One region of the Streptomyces sp. NPDC059256 genome, then DNA from elsewhere that is predicted to be linked to it. Evidence: riboswitches for the same ligand, from Rfam matches in the RefSeq annotation. Region 1 holds a riboswitch; the other holds the start of a gene.
What was found. Region 1 has a riboswitch for cobalamin ahead of ACFXJL_RS33185 (DUF4430 domain-containing protein). Riboswitches for the same ligand answer to the same signal wherever they lie in the genome.

Region 1 (8,606 bases):
ACCAACGTCGCGGCCCGCGGTATCCACGTGGACGACCTCGACCTCGTCGTCAACGTCGATCCGCCTGCGGACCACAAGGACTATCTGCACCGGGGCGGCCGGACCGCCCGCGCGGGCGAGTCGGGCCGTGTGGTCACCCTGGTCACCCCCGATCAGCGGCGTGAGATGACGCGGCTGATGTCGGACGCCGACATCGCGCCGCACACCACGCAGGTGCGTTCCGGCGAGGCCGAGCTGACCCGTATCACCGCTGCTCAGGCACCCTCGGGCGTACCCATCAATGTGAGTGCCCCGGCCGCACAGCGTCCCAAGACGGGCAGTGCCCCCTTCCGAGGCCGTGGAACCCGACCGGGACAGCCCGCCCGCGCCGGTGGTGCGTCCCGTCGGTCCACCGAGTCCCGCCGCACCGCCGAAGCCCGCAAGGCGGCCCGGGTGCGACGCTCGGCCTAGGCGGTACCTCCGAACCGCTCGGCTGCCCTTTCGTAGGACGCCTGGCGGGACGACCCGAACAAGCGAAGGGGCCGCTCGCCACATCAGGCGAGCGGCCCCTTCGCGCTGTCCTTCATGGGCTTTCATGGGCCTTCACGGGCGATCGCGCGGCTTCCGCGACGGATAGCCCGGGTCGATAGGACTGTTCTCCGCGGTGAGTGCGTCTCCGGTGGGGACCCAGCTCGTCTCAGCCACGCACCGTAGTGATCAACTCGGCCAGGAGCGTGGCGCGAAGCGGCATCTCGGAGACCAACACATGCTCGTCGTCGGCATGGGCACCACCGCCCACCGCGCCGAGACCGTCCAGGGTCGGGACACCCGCGCCCGCGGTGAGATTCCCGTCCGAGGCGCCCCCCACCGCCGCCGCACGCAGCGGCTCCATCCCGAGACGAGCCGCCGCCCGTTGCGCCGACGCGAAGAGTGCGGCCGAGGAGCTGTGCTCCAACGGCGGCCGATGGGGCCCGCCTTCCACGGCCAGATGTGCACCGGGAGTGCGTACGGCGAGCGTGCGGATCAGTTCGTCCACCCGCGTCAGAGCCGCGGCGCTTGCGGCCCGTACGTCGACACGGATCGTGGCCAGATCGGGCACCGTGTTGCCGGAGGTGCCCGCGGAGACGAGGGTCGGGGTGATGGTGGTGGCCTCCGGGCCGTGCGGTCGGCCCTCGCGCATCAGCGCGTCCAGTTCGGCGAGCGCAAGGATCTGATGGGCCGCCTCGATCGCCGCGTTGATTCCCTTCTCCGGCTGGAGGCCGGAGTGCGCGGCTCTGCCCCGCACGGAGATGTCGTACCGGGACACCCCCTTGCGCACGGTCTTCAACGCTCCGTCGTCGGCGGACGCCTCCAGGACGAAGGCCGCCGCACACCCCCGCGCCGATTCCAGGATCAACTCCCGAGAGGTGCGGGAACCGACCTCCTCGTCCCCCGTGACCAGGATGCAGATGCCGTCGAGGGAGTCGAGACTCCCCACCGCGTGGAACATCTGCACCAGCCCCGCCTTCATGTCGAAGACACCGGGTCCACGGGCGATGCCGTCCTCGACGGACCAGGGATGGCTGGACAAGGAGCCGATCGGCCATACGGTGTCGTGGTGCCCGACCAGGAGCACCCGGGGAACGCCGAAGGCCCAGCGCAGATGGGTCACCCCGCCGATCACCAGGGTTTCGGGAGCTGTGTCCAGCCATCGGCTGCCCTGCGCCGCGACCGTCGTCGCACTGCGGGCCACGGCCTGATGGTCGGCCGAGAAGGATTCGCACAGAACGAGCTCTTCCAACTCGGTCAGCATGCGGTTGAGATCCACGAGGTCCCTTCGTTGAACACAGGAGGACTTGCCCGTCGATCCGATCCGGCGACCCCCGGCCCGCTACCGCCGACACGTGCTCTCGGCGCGGCGGACAGGGCCGTCCGTGGGCCGCCACGACAACTGCGGTACTCGCTCATGGACACCCCCGATCGGGTCGAACTCCGGTAAAGCGTAAGTTCGTTGGGAATCATCCCAAGAACGGCGACAGCAGGCTACGATGCGTGGGCTCCGGTCCTACCGGTGTGACAACTCAATGCGCGTACGACTGGGGAAAGCCGGTGTGATTCCGGCGCTGACCTGCAACCGTGATCGGCGATTGGCTGCCGTGAGCCGGACCGCCCGTCGTGACGCGCGTGCACTGCTTCCCACCGCCATGGTCTGCGGCGCGAAGCCCCGAGTCCGGTGCACGGCAGCGTCCGTCCACGGGGCGGTGCGTGGGCCGTTGGTCGGTTCCCAGGGGTCGCGCGGCCGGCCTCCATCGGAAAGGCACCCTCGTGCGCCAGACGCTCGCCCTCCGCGTTGCGACCCTCACCGCCGTGCTCGGCCTCACCCTCACCGCCGCACCCCTCGCCCATGCGACACCCGCGCCCACCACCGTCCCCACGAATGCGCCGGTCTTCGTGAAGCTCACGGTGCAAGGACCGGAAGGGCGTCTCTTCAAGGGCCTCATCAGAACCAAGGGGCACGACGTCACCACCGCGACGGGTGGTACCCACCGTTGTGACGGCACCAACGGCGGTCAGTACCCGACCGCCGTACCCACCCCGACCGCGGCGCTCGACGACGCCGCGCGCAAGCGCCACTTCACCTGGGACGGCACCTGGTACTCGTCCTTCGACGACTTCTCCGTGGACACCATCAAGGGAGTCAGCGGTGGGGCTTCCGCGTACTGGAACATATCGGTGAACGGCGTACCCACGCCGGTCGGTGGCTGCCAGTTCCGCATCAGGACCGGTGACCACGTCGCCTTCACCTGGACTGCCTTCTAGGCCGCATCAGACACCGTTCGCCCTGTTGGGTAGTGCCGCCTCGACGTCGACCTCGCCCGGTCGACATCGAGGCGGCATGACAGCGGACTGCCCGCATCGCACGGGCGGTACTGGCCCCTGAACCAGGGCCAGTTCCGGCAACCGATCTGTGGTGCACCGCGCGGAACGAGGTCACGAAACCCGTGTCGCCCTTTTGAAGACTTCGAACACGGCGAGGTAGTTCTTCCCGCTGTAGCCCTCGGCGATCGCCCGCTCGGCGATCTCCTTCATCAGCCGCGGCTGGTCGGAGTGAACGCCCTGCTCCACACATGTACGGGTGATGTGCTCCAGCGCATTGAGATTCATCTCCATGGTGCCGACGTCGCCCGGATAGTTGCCCTTGTCCAGATCGGGAGCCTGCTCGGCGAGAGTTGAGTCCACCACCGAGGGCATGAACCAGTTGAGTGCGAGATCGGCGAAGGTGACCGCCGAGACGTTCGCCGATCCGACCAGCGCCGTGGCGTGCAGAAAGCCGTTGATGGTCGCGTACATCAGGTCGAGCAGGGCAGCGTTGTAGAGCACTGCCAAGCTGGGGTCGGAGCCGAGGTAGCGAGGGCTGCCCATGCTCGCCAGCGTCGCCCGGTGCTCGTCGAAGACATCCTGTGGACCGCTGTAGAGGAAGACGGACTCGGGGTGTCCGACGAGCGGTGGTGGCACCATGATCGCGCCGTCCAGGTAGGCGGCACCCCGCGAGGTTGCCCAGGTGACCGCTGCATGTGCCTCGGTGGGGGTACCGGAGTTGAGGTTCACCAGTACGCGCCCCTCCAAGGCATCACCGGCCGATTCAAGGACCGCGTACATGGTTGCGTAGTCCTTGAGGCACAGGATCGTGACAGGGCTGGCGGACACCGCCTCGGCCACGGTCCTCGCGCGGCGGGTGCCCTTGGCGACGAGGCCGTCGGCTTTCTCCGGGGTGCGGTTCCAGACGGTCGTGGCATGGCCGTGGTCCCCCAGTGCCTCGGCGAGGGCCAGACCCATCGGGCCGAGGCCGAGGACGGTAACGGGTGTGTGCTGAGGGCTTGTTGAGCGCTGATTCGTCATGCGGAATAGACTGCTGTCTCACATCGATGTGAGAGTCAACTGAACGTGGTGGTCATCACATGCGCATGGGGGAGTTCTCCCGGCGGACCGGGGTCAGCCAGCGCCTGGTGCGCTACTACGAGGAGCAGGGGCTGCTCAAGCCGTCGCGGCGGCCGAGCGGATATCGCGAGTTCACGGAAGAGGACATGGCCACCGTCCGGGGCATCCGCATGCTGCTCGGCGCCGGACTCAACACCGCGACGATCGCCGAACTGATGCCCTGCATGGTCGACGACGGGCAGACCCTGGCGCCGGCCTGTTCCGGCATGCTGCCCGACCTGAACCGGGAACGTGAACGCATCGACGAGGCCGTGGCCGGCCTGCTGGCCGCACGGGACAGGCTGGACACCGTCATCGCCGCCACGGCGCTGACCGGAGGCGCCGACCCGGAAGCCTGCCACGCGGCCGTTGCTGCGCAACGGCCTGGCGACGCGGCTGTGGCACCGCTCGGTACGCCCGTCTGACGAGCGCCGGAGCAGGCAGCCCGACACGGCAGCAGTCGGTCGCACGGCTGATCCGCGATCCGGTCCGCCCGCGCCCTGGTGGATACTCAAGTCAGTGATCCGAAGGGGGACGGGTGGACTGGTCGGGTGGGTTGCTGGCGTTCACGGCCGGGTTCGCGATCTCCATCGTCACCGCACCCGTCGGTGTGTCCGGAGCGGTGTTCCTCCTGCCGGTGCAACTGAGCGTGCTCCAGGTCCCCAGCCCTTCGGTGACTCCCACCAATCTGCTCTACAACGTGGTCGCCGGGCCGGGGGCACTGCTGCGGTATCGCCGACGAGGAGGGCTGGGCGGTCGACTGCCCCGGCTGCTGATCGCCGGTGCCGTGCCGGGAGTGGTCCTCGGCGCGGTGATCCGTGTCTTCGCCATCCCCGGCCCCGAGATCTTTCGACTCCTGGTCGCTGCACTCCTGCTGCCGCTCGGTCTCTGGTTGTGCATCCGCACCCTCAGACCGTCGGGCCAGGTGGAGAGGCCCGATCTCGGTACCCGTACCACCGTGTGGTTGGCACTGGCCGTGGGTACGGCCGGTGGCATCTACGGCATCGGCGGTGGGTCGCTGATCGGTCCGATCCTGGCGGGCCGGGGAATGGCGGTCTCCCGGGTCGCTCCCGCCGCATTGGCCTGCACGTTCGTCACCTCTCTCGTGGGTGCTGCCACCTATGCGGTACTCGCCTTCGCCGTCCCGGGGCACAACATCGCTCCGGACTGGTTCCTCGGGCTGGTCTGCGGACTCGGTGGCCTCTGCGGGGGCGCGGTGGGTGCCCACCTCCAACCCAAGCTCCCCGAAAGGTCGTTGAGGTTGCTGCTGGGGACCCTGGCGATGGCGCTGGGCGCCCTCTACGCGGTGCAGGGCCTGACCTGAGAGCGACACCCTGGCACAGCGAGCGTCCGACGGGAAGCGGTGCGCAGGCGAACTCCGTCGTCCGGTGAACAGCCAGGGCATCGGGCGGCCTCTGCCAGCCGTGGGATCCTTTTCACCGCCGAGGCTGTCCGGCCCGTTCCGCGTCCGCGGCGTTGCCGAAGTCCCACAGACAAACCAGGCTGCGGTCCTCGATCGCCGTACGCACACGTGCGCTCACATGCAGGAGGAACGATGTCAGCCGCGGCTGCCTGCCCTCCCACCGATCGGCGAACCAGTCACCCGTACCCTCGTGCAGCAGCAGTTGTGCCGTGGGCCTGGAACACACCGCCAACAGGTCCCCCGCCCGGGTGTGGATCGGGTCCCACCGCACCTTCGCGTCCCTACTGGGCAGTGGGGGGCCAACTGGCCCGGCCTCCTGGACGGGGAACACCGTCGACCAGTGGCCGTCGCGCAGCCGCAGCACCATTCCGTCGCCGGCTCCGAAGGCCAGATGGGTGCGCGACGGCCGGTCGCCGAGGGGCGACAGCAGTCCCGTCATCGCCACCTCCACCGCCCGATCGTCCGCCGTGCCCTCCTGCGAGGACCAACCCCGGTTGTTCGCCTCCACCCTGATCGCCCGCCCCACGTCCGCGAGGGCCAGCCGCAGCGCAGCCGCGGGCGTCGAGAAGTCCTCCAGGGTGTTCGGCTCGCCGTGGGGCGCATCCGCGCGAGGTGCGAGCCAGGAGGAGAGCACATCGGCCTGGTTCTGGACCTGTGTGACCAGCGCTCGACAGGCGTGGGAAGCCGCCGACTGCGACCAGGCACCGTCGGGCGCACCCGCGGCGACCGCGCTCAGCAAGGTGGAGCCGCCGAGACCCACCGGCATCCGCAGCAGCACGGCGTCCCGCCGGTGCTGCTGCCGTTGCCGGTGACGATCACCGCAGACCGAGGCCGCCCGGACCACCACGGCACCCAGATCCGCCCCGTCCACCACACTGTCCGCGGCCGTGTCCGCGCTCAACGACAGTTGTTGCGGTATCGCCGACCGGGTCGGGTCTTCCTCGTCCATCGACGGCTGTCCGGCATCGGACGAGATCCAGGTGTGGTCGTGTTCGTCCAGATCGAATTCCCGCAGACGCTCCTCGGCCCTTCGATGTGCCTCCACGGCCTCCTCCGCCTCGGCCAGCACCTCGCGATGCGCCGCCTCGTACTCGGCGCGCAGCCGTTCCTTCTCCTCGTGGAGTCGTATGGCCTCGTCCTCGGCCCGTTCCTTCTCACGGGTGGCCTTGACGGCCTGGAACTGGGCCTGGTCCCGCTCGGCCACCGCCCGATCGCGGGCTGCCGTGAGCTGTTGCGTTTCGGCGGCGCCTCCGTCGCGGTCGGCCCGTGCCCGATCGCGCGCGTCCAGTGCCCGGTCGCGTTCCGCCAGCGCGCGTTCGACCCGGTCGCGCTGCTGGACCGCATCGTGCTCCAACTCACCCAGTCGACGGGTCAGCGCGGCATCGGGAGCCGGCAGCGGACGGTCCTCACGCATGAGTTGGACGGAGGGTGGCGGTGCGGCCCGGAGCCGATGGACCAGCAGGCCGATCGTCGCCAGTGCGAACAGCAGCAGCACACCCAGCACGAGCGTCATGGTGAATCCTCCTTCCGGCCCTGCGGCCGGGGATCGGGCGGCGTGGAACGGGCGTCGGAGGCCCGTGGGGGAGTGGCGGTCGTCGATGCGCCGGAAACGCAGGAGTCGGCCAAGGAGGGGCGCGTACGACGTCCCTGCCCAGCGGCCCGGGCGGCGAGCAGGCCCACCGTGTCGTTCTCCCAACGGGTCCACATCTCATCCGCATGGGCCCGTATCGCGGCTGCTCCGAGCCGCGGCGAAGTCCCGTCCGCGCCGAGGGCGGGGTCCGTGCCACTGGTGGGGGTGCTGCCCCTGTGGGGCCAGGGGGTGTGCCCTTCGAGCGGGTCAAGCGGCCACTGGCGGGCGAATGCCGCGTCCCGACAGCCGAGTCGGGTGTCGTCGAAGGCCGCGACCAGTCTCCGTCGGGTCAGTTCCGCAAGACCGTCGACACTCGCCAGCACAACGGAATCCACCAGATCGCCCAGCGCGGCAAGACCGCTGCCGACCCGGTCGGCCCGAGCCTGCGCGAGCAGCGCACCGGACGATCCGAAACGCGGACCGCCTGGCCCGCTCCGAGGTTCGGCCGCAGCCGCGAGAGTGCCGACGACCGCGTGCGCTTCGGAGACGGCGATCGCAGAGACCCGGGGCCGGGGGCCACCGAGCAGCACCGCGAGACGTGCGCTCAACCAAGCGGCCAGTTCTGGCACGGCGGCGGTTCCCGACCTCTCGTCGAGCGTGGCCACCGGGACCACCGAAGGGCCGTGCGGGAGCGCGTTCAACTGCTCCGTCCAGCGCCGCAACCACTCCACCGTCGGGCCGGATTCGTCCGAGGCAACGGTGGACAGCGCGCCGGCGGGGAAAAGCAGCAGCACGCCGTGGCAGGAGCCGATCAGCCGCCGCACCGACCCGCTGGTGTCGGCTGCGGAACCGGGCGTACCGCAGGGCACGTCCACCAGCTCCACGGGCGTTCCCGCACCGGTCGACGCGAGCACCGGACGTCGGCCCGAAGGCACACCGAGCCAGCTCACCGGCTGTGCGAAGAAGGGCTCCAGCTCTGCCGTGTCCCCGTCCGGCACGGCCCCCGCCAGGTCCTGGATCCGGCGCCACAGCAGCGTCGCGGTCTCTCGATCCGACGCGAAGTCGAACCAGGGGCGGGCTGCCCCACGGCGCCCGTGCAACCAGGCGATCGTGTCCGGGGGCAGCGAGCGATTCCCCAGGAACCGCAGCCCCAGCCGCTCCAGCGCATCGGCCGGCTCCGCCTCGATCACCAGCCGGGACCGATCGCCGGCCCTCGCGACCACCAGCGGGAGGACACCACGACCACCCCTGGCACCCGCCCGCCACGTCGGCGGCGCTCCAGCCCCTGCCGCGGGGTGGCCGCTGAGCAGCGCCACCACTCCCGGATCGGGCAGCCTGCGCAGTACGGCGATCCGCACCGACGGCGCCGCCCCACCAGACTCCTCGGCCCGCAGTACGGCTGCCGCGTCCCGGGCCAACTGCGGTGTCAAACCGCCCGAGCGCCCCACCGCGGTCCTCGACATCAACCGTGCGCCTTCCACCCAGGTCGAGGGCAGGGACGGTCGGTCGACGCGGCCCTTGCTCATGCTCATCACCGCGGCCTGATGACCACGGCACCGATGCCCTTGCCGTCCTGGGAGCCGGCCAGTGCGTAGAGCACCCACTGCAACGCCCTCGGGGCGCCCTTGCGCCCGGTGAGGTTGTCCTCCTCACCACTGCCCGTCAGCGCGAGCAACT
Region 2 (8,606 bases), on a different contig from region 1:
GGCCCGCCGCACGGCTTTCGCCAGGGCGGGATCCGGATGGGCGGCGGCCAGGGCGACGAGGACCTGGACGGTGCGGGGGTGGCGACCGGAGCGGACCGCTTCGAGCAGCGCGGGGACCGTCCCCTGCACTGCCGAGTCGAGGTGGCGCAGCAGCAGTTGGGGCTCTCCGTGGTCCGCCACCGCGGCAGCGGTGTCCACCCAGAGCCATGTCGATTCCTCACGGGTGAGGACGTCCTGGGCGTCCTCGGGGTCCGCTCCTTCGTACTCGGCGATCCACAACAGCGCATAGGGCCGCAGGGTGAGTTCCTCCGCAGCCGCACGGACCTCCGCCTCGGCGGGCGCGCCGACGACGCGGAGCGCCTCGAAGGCCAGCCCACGCAGCAGTGCATCGTCACCACGGGCGACATCGAGGAGTTCGGCGACCGCGCTGGAGACCGTACGGGCGGCGAGCCAGGCCCGGTACTCGGCGCGGGCGGGCCCCGGGGTGAGGCGGGCACAGCCGCGCAGCATGTCGTCGGCGGGCTGTTCGATGTTTCCTGCCGGGCTCTGGGCGGCGACGCAGATCTGCTCCAGCTTGACCCAGACCGCCCAGTTGCCGAGGGGGGTCAAGGTGGCCGACCGGCCGTGGTCGAGGGTGAGCGCTCCGGCCGATGCGAGTCCGGCGAGGGCCCAGTTGAGGAGCGGAGCGAGGGCGTCGACCCGACCGTTCGCCGCCGGCTCCGCAAGGGGGCGCCGGCCGGTGGGGACGGAGATCGGAGCGACGGTGAGGTCGCCCGCTGCGGCCTCGTCGGCTTCGCCGCCCACGGCTGGGAGATCCGTCCCGTCCGGGGCGTTCGCCGCGGTTGCCCCCTCGGCGGGGTGCGGCGCAGGGGCGGCGGACAGTGTGTGCTGCGGGCCGTAGGGAACTTCGCAGCGTTCTTCGCGCAACTCCGCGACGCGCTGCTCCAGGAGGTCGAGCAGCGCGGGCAGCAGCACGGGACCTGCGGAGAGCTGGAGGAGGGAGAGGAGTTGGGGGACGGCTTCGACGACCTCGGCCACCGCGGTGGGCGCGATGTCTCCGGGCGCCGGGTGCGCCAGCGACCAGGCGTCGAAGAGGGCGACCCAGCCGCGGAGCACGGCCATGTCGTCGCGGTCCCAGGCCCGTAGCCGCCAGCCGGGGCGGGCGGTCTCGCCATGGATCTCCACCAGGCCGGCGAGTCTGGCCCGGTCCCAGGCGGACCGCACCTGTAGCGGGGTCAGTTCCAGTGCGACCGCGGCCCTTTCCCGGGCCTTCTCGGCGAGTGGTTGGACGTGGGGGTCGCGCTCCACGGCCGCCCAACGGGCGACGCGTACGGCATCGGCGAGGACTGCGCGCGCCTGACGCGCGAGCTCCGCGGGCGGAGGTGTGCCCTCGGGCGGCCTCGGTGCTGGACGGGTGCGCCGGGTCGTCACGGCCCGCCGGGCGGTCGCCAGTGGTCGCGGGCGGACAAGACGAAGTCTGGAGTTGCGCGCCAATTGCTCATCAGGCTTTCGGGACGTCACAGGGTCCAGTCTTCCCGCTGACGGCCCGAAAGCCCAAACGGAACCCGATGAACCGCGGGTTCGGTCGGGTCCTGGGGGAAGCCGGCCCGTGTCGTCAACCGGCTGACGGGGGTTACATCAAAGGGGTGAGGAACCGACGGAGGGCCTCTTCGTAGCTTGCCGGGTCCGCGTTCCACATCGCCGCGTGGGGGGCGTTGCGGACGGTGTGGAGCTGGATCAGCTCGGGTCGGCGGGCGGCGAGGTCACGTGAGGACCGCCAGGGCGCGACGGTGTCGTCGGGTCCGTGGATGATCAAGGTCGGCACCTCGGGGAGCTGCGTGTCTCCCGCGGGGAACGGCTGGTCGCCGAGGAGACCCGCCTTGCTCTGGGCGGCCTTGACGGCCAGGGGCAGCAGTGGGGCGGGGAGGTGGTGGGTCGCGGCGAGGGCCCGCAGGGTGGCCTCCCGGTCGAGTACCGGGGAGTCCAGTACGAGGCCGTTGATCCTTCCGCGCAGGGCCGAGTTGGCGGCAGCGTGCAGGGCCATGGTGGCTCCGGTGGACCAGCCGTGGAGAACGACCTGGTTCGCCCCGTTGCGGACGGCGAAGCGGAGGGCGGCATCCAGGTCACGCCACTCGGTGTACCCGAGATGTCCGGTCCCGTCCGGTGACCGGGGCGCGTCGGGGTCGCCGCGGTAGCCGAGGCCGAGGACCGGCATCCGCAGCCCATGGAGGAACGGCAGCAGGTTCAAGGGGTGTTCGCGGGTGGCTCCGAGTCCATGGACGGCGATCACCCAGGTCTCGCGCGGACCGGGGACGTACCAGGCGGGCAGTGGGCCGAGCTCGCCGGGAACGCTGACGTCCAGGTGCTCGATGCCGAGCGCGCTCGTCGGGTCGCCGGTGTGGAGCTGTGGGGTGAGTCGGACCTTCGTCCCGGGTTCCAGGGTGCCGTGGGCGATGCTCTCCAGCCGGCGCACCACCGTGTCGGCTGGGTGCTGCACGCCGTCCAGCGCCGGGCCGACCACGGCGTGGACGTCGGGGCCCTCAAGCCCGTACGTACCGGGCCGCCGGGAGGCGAGGCTGCGGGTGAAGGTGATCTGACCGGCTGCCGTGGCGTGCACGGTGAGCCGGGGATCGCCGGGGAGCGGTCGGCCGGTGGTGGTCCTGAGGGCGGCGTCGCCGGCGTACCGTCCGGCCGCGATGGCAGCCGCACCGATGCCGATGAGCGTGGTGACGGCCGCTGCCGTCGCAGTAACGGGGCGCACCATCCCAGTGTCGGCACGGCGGGGCGGCCCTGCCAGTGGACGACCGGCCTTCTCGGCTTCCCGGCTTGCTGCGGGCCACTGGGTTCCGGTGCGCCGCGACGGCCGGTCGCCCTGGTACGGCCGGTGCCGGGAGCGGGCGGGCCGCCGACCTTCGGGGGCGCGACCGCCCGTGGGACGGCCGGGCTGACGCCCCCGCGACGTTCGTCCTGCCCTGTCGTGGCTCGCTGGGGCCTGGGCTCACCCGCCCTCCGGGCCGCTCAGGGAGGCGGCTCCCTGGGCAGCTCGCCCGTCGGCGTCGTGAGCTCCGGAGCCGCACCCCGGTGCTGACCGTCGCCCCGACAGGACCGCAGGACCGTTCTGCGGCCCCTCGGGGGCGCTCCCGGGATATCCGGGGCGTCCGGTTGAGCCGTCCGAGCTCTTCGCCGAGCGGTGTTCGGGCGGCGAGGAGGCGCGTACGGCTCATCAGTCCCCGCGAGATGCATCGTCGAAATCCAGCCAGTGGGCCCCGAGGTCATCCTGACGGCCCCGGGGCCCGGCACGGTGTGGTCGTGGCGGCGTTCCTGGCTCGTTCCCGTCCGCGGGGAGGCCGCCCCGAACGGACCGTGGGCCGGTGGTGCGGAGGATGCCGCTCCATGGTGGACCGATACGTCCGAACAGGTCGCGACCCCGGTGCGGAATGGCCGGGTCCGCCCTCCTGGGCGACTCCGTGGGCGCTACACCCGGCCCTCGTCCGCAAAGCGCCGCCGAAGGCCCGGTCAACAGGGCCCCCGGAGCCTAAGCGGAACGCGATGTCAGGAGCGTTGGCCGTACCCCCGCAGCTGGGTGGCCACCTCGTCGAGTTCGGCGGAGGAGAGCAGGGAGGGCCGCAGGCCGGGCACCGACGAGGCCGCGAGCCAGACCTGGCACATCCACTCCAGTTGGGCGGTGCGGTCGTAGGCGCGGTCCAGCGAATCCGCATGCGCGATCGTGCCGTGGTTGCGCAGCAGACAGGCGCTGCGGCCATCCAGGGCCCGGCCCATGTTCCGGGCCAGTTCCGGCGTGCCGTAGAGGGCGTACGGGGCCACCCGGACGGGTCCGCCGAGCTCGGCGGTCATGTAGTGGACGGCCGGCAGTTCATCGACGAGCGTGGAGACTGCGGTGGCGTGGACGGCATGCGTATGGACGACGGCCCCGGCCTTGGATGTTCGGTAAACCTCCAGGTGGAGGGGGAGTTCACTGGTCGGCTTGAGGTCGCCGGCGACCTGTCGGCCCGCCAGGTCGACGACCACAGGCTCCCTCGTCGACAGACGTTCGTAGGGCACTCCGCTGGGGGTCACCACGACGAGGTCGCCGACCCGCGCCGACACATTGCCGGACGTACCCACCACCAAGCCCTCGGCAGCCGTTCTCCGGGCGGTGGTCACGACGTCCCGCCACGCCTGTTCGATGGACTCTTTGGACATGTGTTCGGCCATGGATCGATCCTGTCAGGCATGGCCGGAAGGCAACAGACCGTCCCGTGATGCAGATCACCCCAAAGGGCGTAAATGCCATCTTGCGGACACCGACGCCGTGGTGGGCCCGGGAGCATGACCACGCAGACGGCCCGAAGAGATCACTCAGGGCACAAGCGGAATCGCGAACCTCACTTGGGGACATCACGAATCTCGCCTCAGTTCACCTTCCGTTCACCCAGGTTATCTACGTTCGCGATGTCACTGACGTCGATAGATTGCCTGGGTAAATGGAACACATCACGCTGCTGCTCGCGATTGTGATCGTGACGGCTCTCGTGTTCGATTTCACGAACGGTTTCCACGACACGGCCAATGCGATGGCGACGACCATCTCGACCGGCGCGATGAAGCCCAAGGCCGCGGTCGCCATGTCCGCGGTGCTCAACCTCGTCGGCGCGTTTCTTTCGGTGGAGGTCGCCAAGACGATCTCCAGCGGCATCGTCAACGAGTCAGGCATCACCCCCGAAGTGATCTTCGCGGCGCTCGTCGGCGCCATCCTCTGGAATCTGTTGACCTGGCTGATCGGTCTGCCGTCCAGCTCCTCGCACGCCCTCATGGGCGGTCTGATCGGTGCGACCATCGCGTCGGTCGGTATCAGCGGAGTCAACGGCGGCACCGTGGTCACCAAGGTGCTCATCCCTGCGATCGCAGCCCCGCTGGTCGCCGGTATCGCCGCCTACCTCGCGTCCCGGCTGACGTACCGCCTCGGCCGGAACACCGACCCGAAGTCCACCGCCAAGGGCTACCGCGCCGGCCAGATAGCCTCGGCCGGCCTCGTGTCCCTGGCCCACGGCACCAATGACGCCCAGAAGACCATGGGTGTCATCACCCTCGCGCTCGTCGCCGGTGGAGTGCTCGTCCCCGGCTCCAACCCCCCCATGTGGGTCATCGCATCCGCGGGCATCGCCATCGCCCTCGGCACCTACCTCGGTGGGTGGCGCATCATCCGCACCATGGGCAAGGGCCTGACCGACCTCCAGCCGCAGCAGGGCTTCGCCGCCCAGACCAGTGCGGCCAGCGTCATCCTCGCCTCGTCGAACCTCGGCTTCTCCCTCTCCACCACCCACTCGTGCTCCGGCGCGGTGATGGGTGCCGGTCTGGGCCGCAAGGGCGGGGTGGTCCGCTGGTCGACCGCCACCCGGATGTTCGTGGCCTGGGGTCTGACCCTGCCGGCCGCCGGTCTGGTGGCCGCCGGTTCCGAGTACGTGACCAAGCAGGGTGACTGGGGCGTGGCGGTGGTCGCCACCTTCCTGGTCGCCTCGTCCGCCGCCATCTGGTTCATCTCCCGCCGCCAGGTCGTCGACCACACCAACGTCAACGACACGTCCGAGGAAGGCGAGCCCGCGGGCGTGGTCACCACGGCCATCGCGGCCGTCACCCCGCCGCCTGCCGGCACGACGATGAACAACTCCCTGGACGACCTCAAGACGACCATCCCGGCCCGCAATGCCGCGACCCCCGAAGCCGGCCCCGCCAGCCCGGCCGCGGTGTAAGGACTGAAGACCATGAAAATCGACTGGGTAGCCCTCGGCTCCGTCTTCGGCGTGAGTCTCGTCGCCACCATTGCGCTGGTGGGCCTGTTCACCCTGGGCATCATCGGTCTGAGCAAGCAGGGGGCTGCGACCGCCTCCGGCACCGGCTCGGTTGCCCTTCCCCGGATAGGCGCCTACACCTGCTTCGCCCTCTGCACCGCGGCCATCAGCTACGGCATATATCTGATCGTCACCTGAGGCCGCACCTCACCGCACAGCAGCAGTCGTTTCACAGCCGGGCCGTCGATCTCTCGGGATCTGCGGTCCGGCTTCTGCGTGCCCTGAGGGATCCTCGGGAAGCAGGGGCGATGTGGGGCTCGGCACACTGCACCGTCGCAGGTCAACGGCAGGTTGACGGCTGTTCTCGGGGCGTGGTGGACTGCCGGGGCCAACTACGACAGCAGCAGAGGAAGCCGGTGCGAATCCGGCGCGGTCCCGCCACTGTGACCGGGGAGTTCCTCCCCGTGAGCCAGGAACTCTCGCCGTCGATCACGTCGAACCAGGGCGCGGACACCCTGAGTGAGGACATATCGCCATGCCCGGCTACGGTCCAGCCCCTGCCTTGATCGACGGCATCCACTTGCTGTGCGGTGCACCCCCGGCGACGCCGGCCCGGCAGGGAACACGGATATCCCACGGGCCGGCACCAAGGGCCCTCCGAGGCGGAACGCCGGTCTGAAACCCATGCGTACCGATCGTGTCTTCGCGTACGGGGCGGCTGCCGGGCTCCTGGCTGATCTACTGCTCGGCGACCCGCGCCGAGGGCATCCCGTCGCCCTCTTCGGGCGGGCCGCCGGCACCGTCGAGAAGGCCCTGTGGCGTGACCACCGCGGCTGGGGAGCCCTGTACACGACGCTCTGCGTCGGCGGGGCCACCGCGACCGCCGCCCTGGCGTCCCGTGCCACCCGCCGCAGTCCGGTGCTCCGCACCGCGCTGACCGCGACCGCCACCTGGACCGTGGTCGGAGGGACGTCACTGGGCCGGGAGGCCCGTGCCGTCGGTGCCGCGCTCGCGGCCGGTGACATCGAGCGGGCCCGGGCCCGGCTGCCACACCTGTGCGGACGCGACCCCCAGTACCTGGACGAGCAGCAGATCGCCCGGGCGGTCGTCGAGTCCGTCGCCGAGAACACGTCGGACGCGGTCGTGGGGGCCCTGGTGTGGGGCGCGGTCGCGGGCGTGCCCGGACTGGTCGCCTTCCGTGCGGTGAACACCCTGGACGCGATGGTGGGGCACCGGTCGCCCCGGCACCGACGGTTCGGCTGGGCCTCGGCCCGGCTCGACGATGTCGCCGGCTGGCCCGGAGCGAGGCTGACGGCCGCTCTCGCCGCCGTCGCGGGCGAGAGCGCCCCCCGGGCACTCGCGGCCTGGCGGGCCGACGCCCATCGGCATCCCAGCCCCAACGCGGGACCCGTGGAAGCCGCGTTCGCCGGTGCGCTGGGAGTACGACTCGGCGGGACGCTCTCCTACGCCGGACGGATCGAGCACCGACCGGTCCTGCACTCCGCGGGCCGGCAGGTGGAGTTGGCCGACATCGAGCGGGCGGTACGGCTGTCACGACGGGTCGGGGTGTTGGCGCTCGGTGTGGGCGTGATGGCCCGCTCGCTGTTCGCACGGGCAGCGAGACCGCAGCGAGGACGACGAGAGGGCCGGGGGACCTGATGACGAGCCGAGGGCGCGGCGGTGGCCTGCTGATCGCCGGCACCACGTCGGACGCGGGCAAGAGCGTGGTCACGGCGGGCATCTGCCGCTGGCTGGTGCGGCAGGGGGTGAAGGTCGCTCCGTTCAAGGGCCAGAACATGTCCCTGAACTCCTTCGTCACCCGACAGGGCGCGGAGATCGGCCGGGCCCAGGCGATGCAGGCGCAGGCCGCCCGCGTCGAGCCCAGCGCACTGATGAACCCGGTGCTCCTCAAACCCGGCAGCGACCGGTCCAGCCAGGTCGTGCTGATGGGCAGACCGGTCGGTGAGATGAGCGCCCGCGGCTACCACGGCGGCCGACAGCAGACCTTGCTGGCCACCGTCGTGGAGTGCCTGGAGGAGTTGCGGGCCACCCATGACGCCGTGATCTGCGAGGGGGCGGGAAGCCCCGCCGAGATCAACCTACGGCGGACCGACATCGTCAACATGGGTGTCGCCCGGGCGGCCGGGCTGCCGGTGCTGGTCGTGGGCGACATCGACCGCGGTGGGGTGTTCGCCTCCTTCTTCGGGACGACGGCACTGCTCGCGGCCGAGGACCAACGCTTGGTGGCGGGCTACCTCATCAACAAGTTCCGCGGCGACGTCTCCCTGCTGGAGCCGGGCCTCGACATGCTCCACGACCTCACCGGACGGCGGACGTTCGGGGTCCTCCCGTACGCCCACGGGCTCGGGATCGACGAGGAGGACGGTCTGCGGGTGTCCCTGCGCGGTGCCGTACGCGAGTCGGTCACGGCGCCCCCGGTCGGCGAGGACGTGCTGCGGGTCGCGGTGTGTGCGCTGCCGTTGATGTCCAACTTCACGGACGTGGACGCGCTGGCGGCGGAGCCGGGGGTCCTCGTGCGCTTCGTGGACCGGCCCGAGGAGTTGGCGGACGCCGATCTGGTGATCGTCCCGGGCACCCGGGGCACGGTACGGGCCCTGCGCTGGCTCCAGGAACGCGGTCTGGCCGGGGAGTTGGCCAGGCGAGCGGCGGCGGGCCGACCCGTGCTGGGCATCTGCGGGGGCTTCCAACTCCTCGGCGAGCACATCCACGACGAGGTGGAGTCCAAGGCCGGGTCGGTCACCGGGCTGGGACTGCTCCCGGTCCGGGTCCGCTTCGCCGTGGAGAAGACGCTCGCCC

Region 2: another riboswitch for cobalamin. It lies ahead of ACFXJL_RS15570 (cobalamin biosynthesis protein); the one in region 1 lies ahead of ACFXJL_RS33185 (DUF4430 domain-containing protein).

The regions. Positions count from the first base shown of each region.
Region 1 is NZ_JBHYZO010000032.1:44,345-52,950, forward strand. Features, by position in the region: gene ACFXJL_RS33175 (DEAD/DEAH box helicase) at 1-450, shown strand, start outside; gene ACFXJL_RS33180 (M20/M25/M40 family metallo-hydrolase) at 677-1,771, opposite strand; cobalamin riboswitch at 2,011-2,147, shown strand; gene ACFXJL_RS33185 (DUF4430 domain-containing protein) at 2,284-2,778, shown strand; gene ACFXJL_RS33190 (NAD(P)-dependent oxidoreductase) at 2,950-3,858, opposite strand; gene ACFXJL_RS33195 (MerR family transcriptional regulator) at 3,918-4,361, shown strand; gene ACFXJL_RS33200 (TSUP family transporter) at 4,475-5,260, shown strand; gene ACFXJL_RS33205 (hypothetical protein) at 5,373-6,872, opposite strand; gene ACFXJL_RS33210 (hypothetical protein) at 6,869-8,455, opposite strand; gene ACFXJL_RS33215 (hypothetical protein) at 8,461-8,606, opposite strand, start outside.
Region 2 is NZ_JBHYZO010000005.1:375,044-383,649, reverse strand. Features, by position in the region: gene ACFXJL_RS15595 (hypothetical protein) at 1-1,521, opposite strand, end outside; gene ACFXJL_RS15590 (alpha/beta hydrolase) at 1,634-2,761, opposite strand; gene ACFXJL_RS15585 (class II aldolase/adducin family protein) at 3,553-4,215, opposite strand; gene ACFXJL_RS15580 (inorganic phosphate transporter) at 4,485-5,750, shown strand; gene ACFXJL_RS15575 (hypothetical protein) at 5,763-5,987, shown strand; cobalamin riboswitch at 6,147-6,289, shown strand; gene ACFXJL_RS15570 (cobalamin biosynthesis protein) at 6,474-7,448, shown strand; gene ACFXJL_RS15565 (cobyric acid synthase) at 7,448-8,606, shown strand, end outside.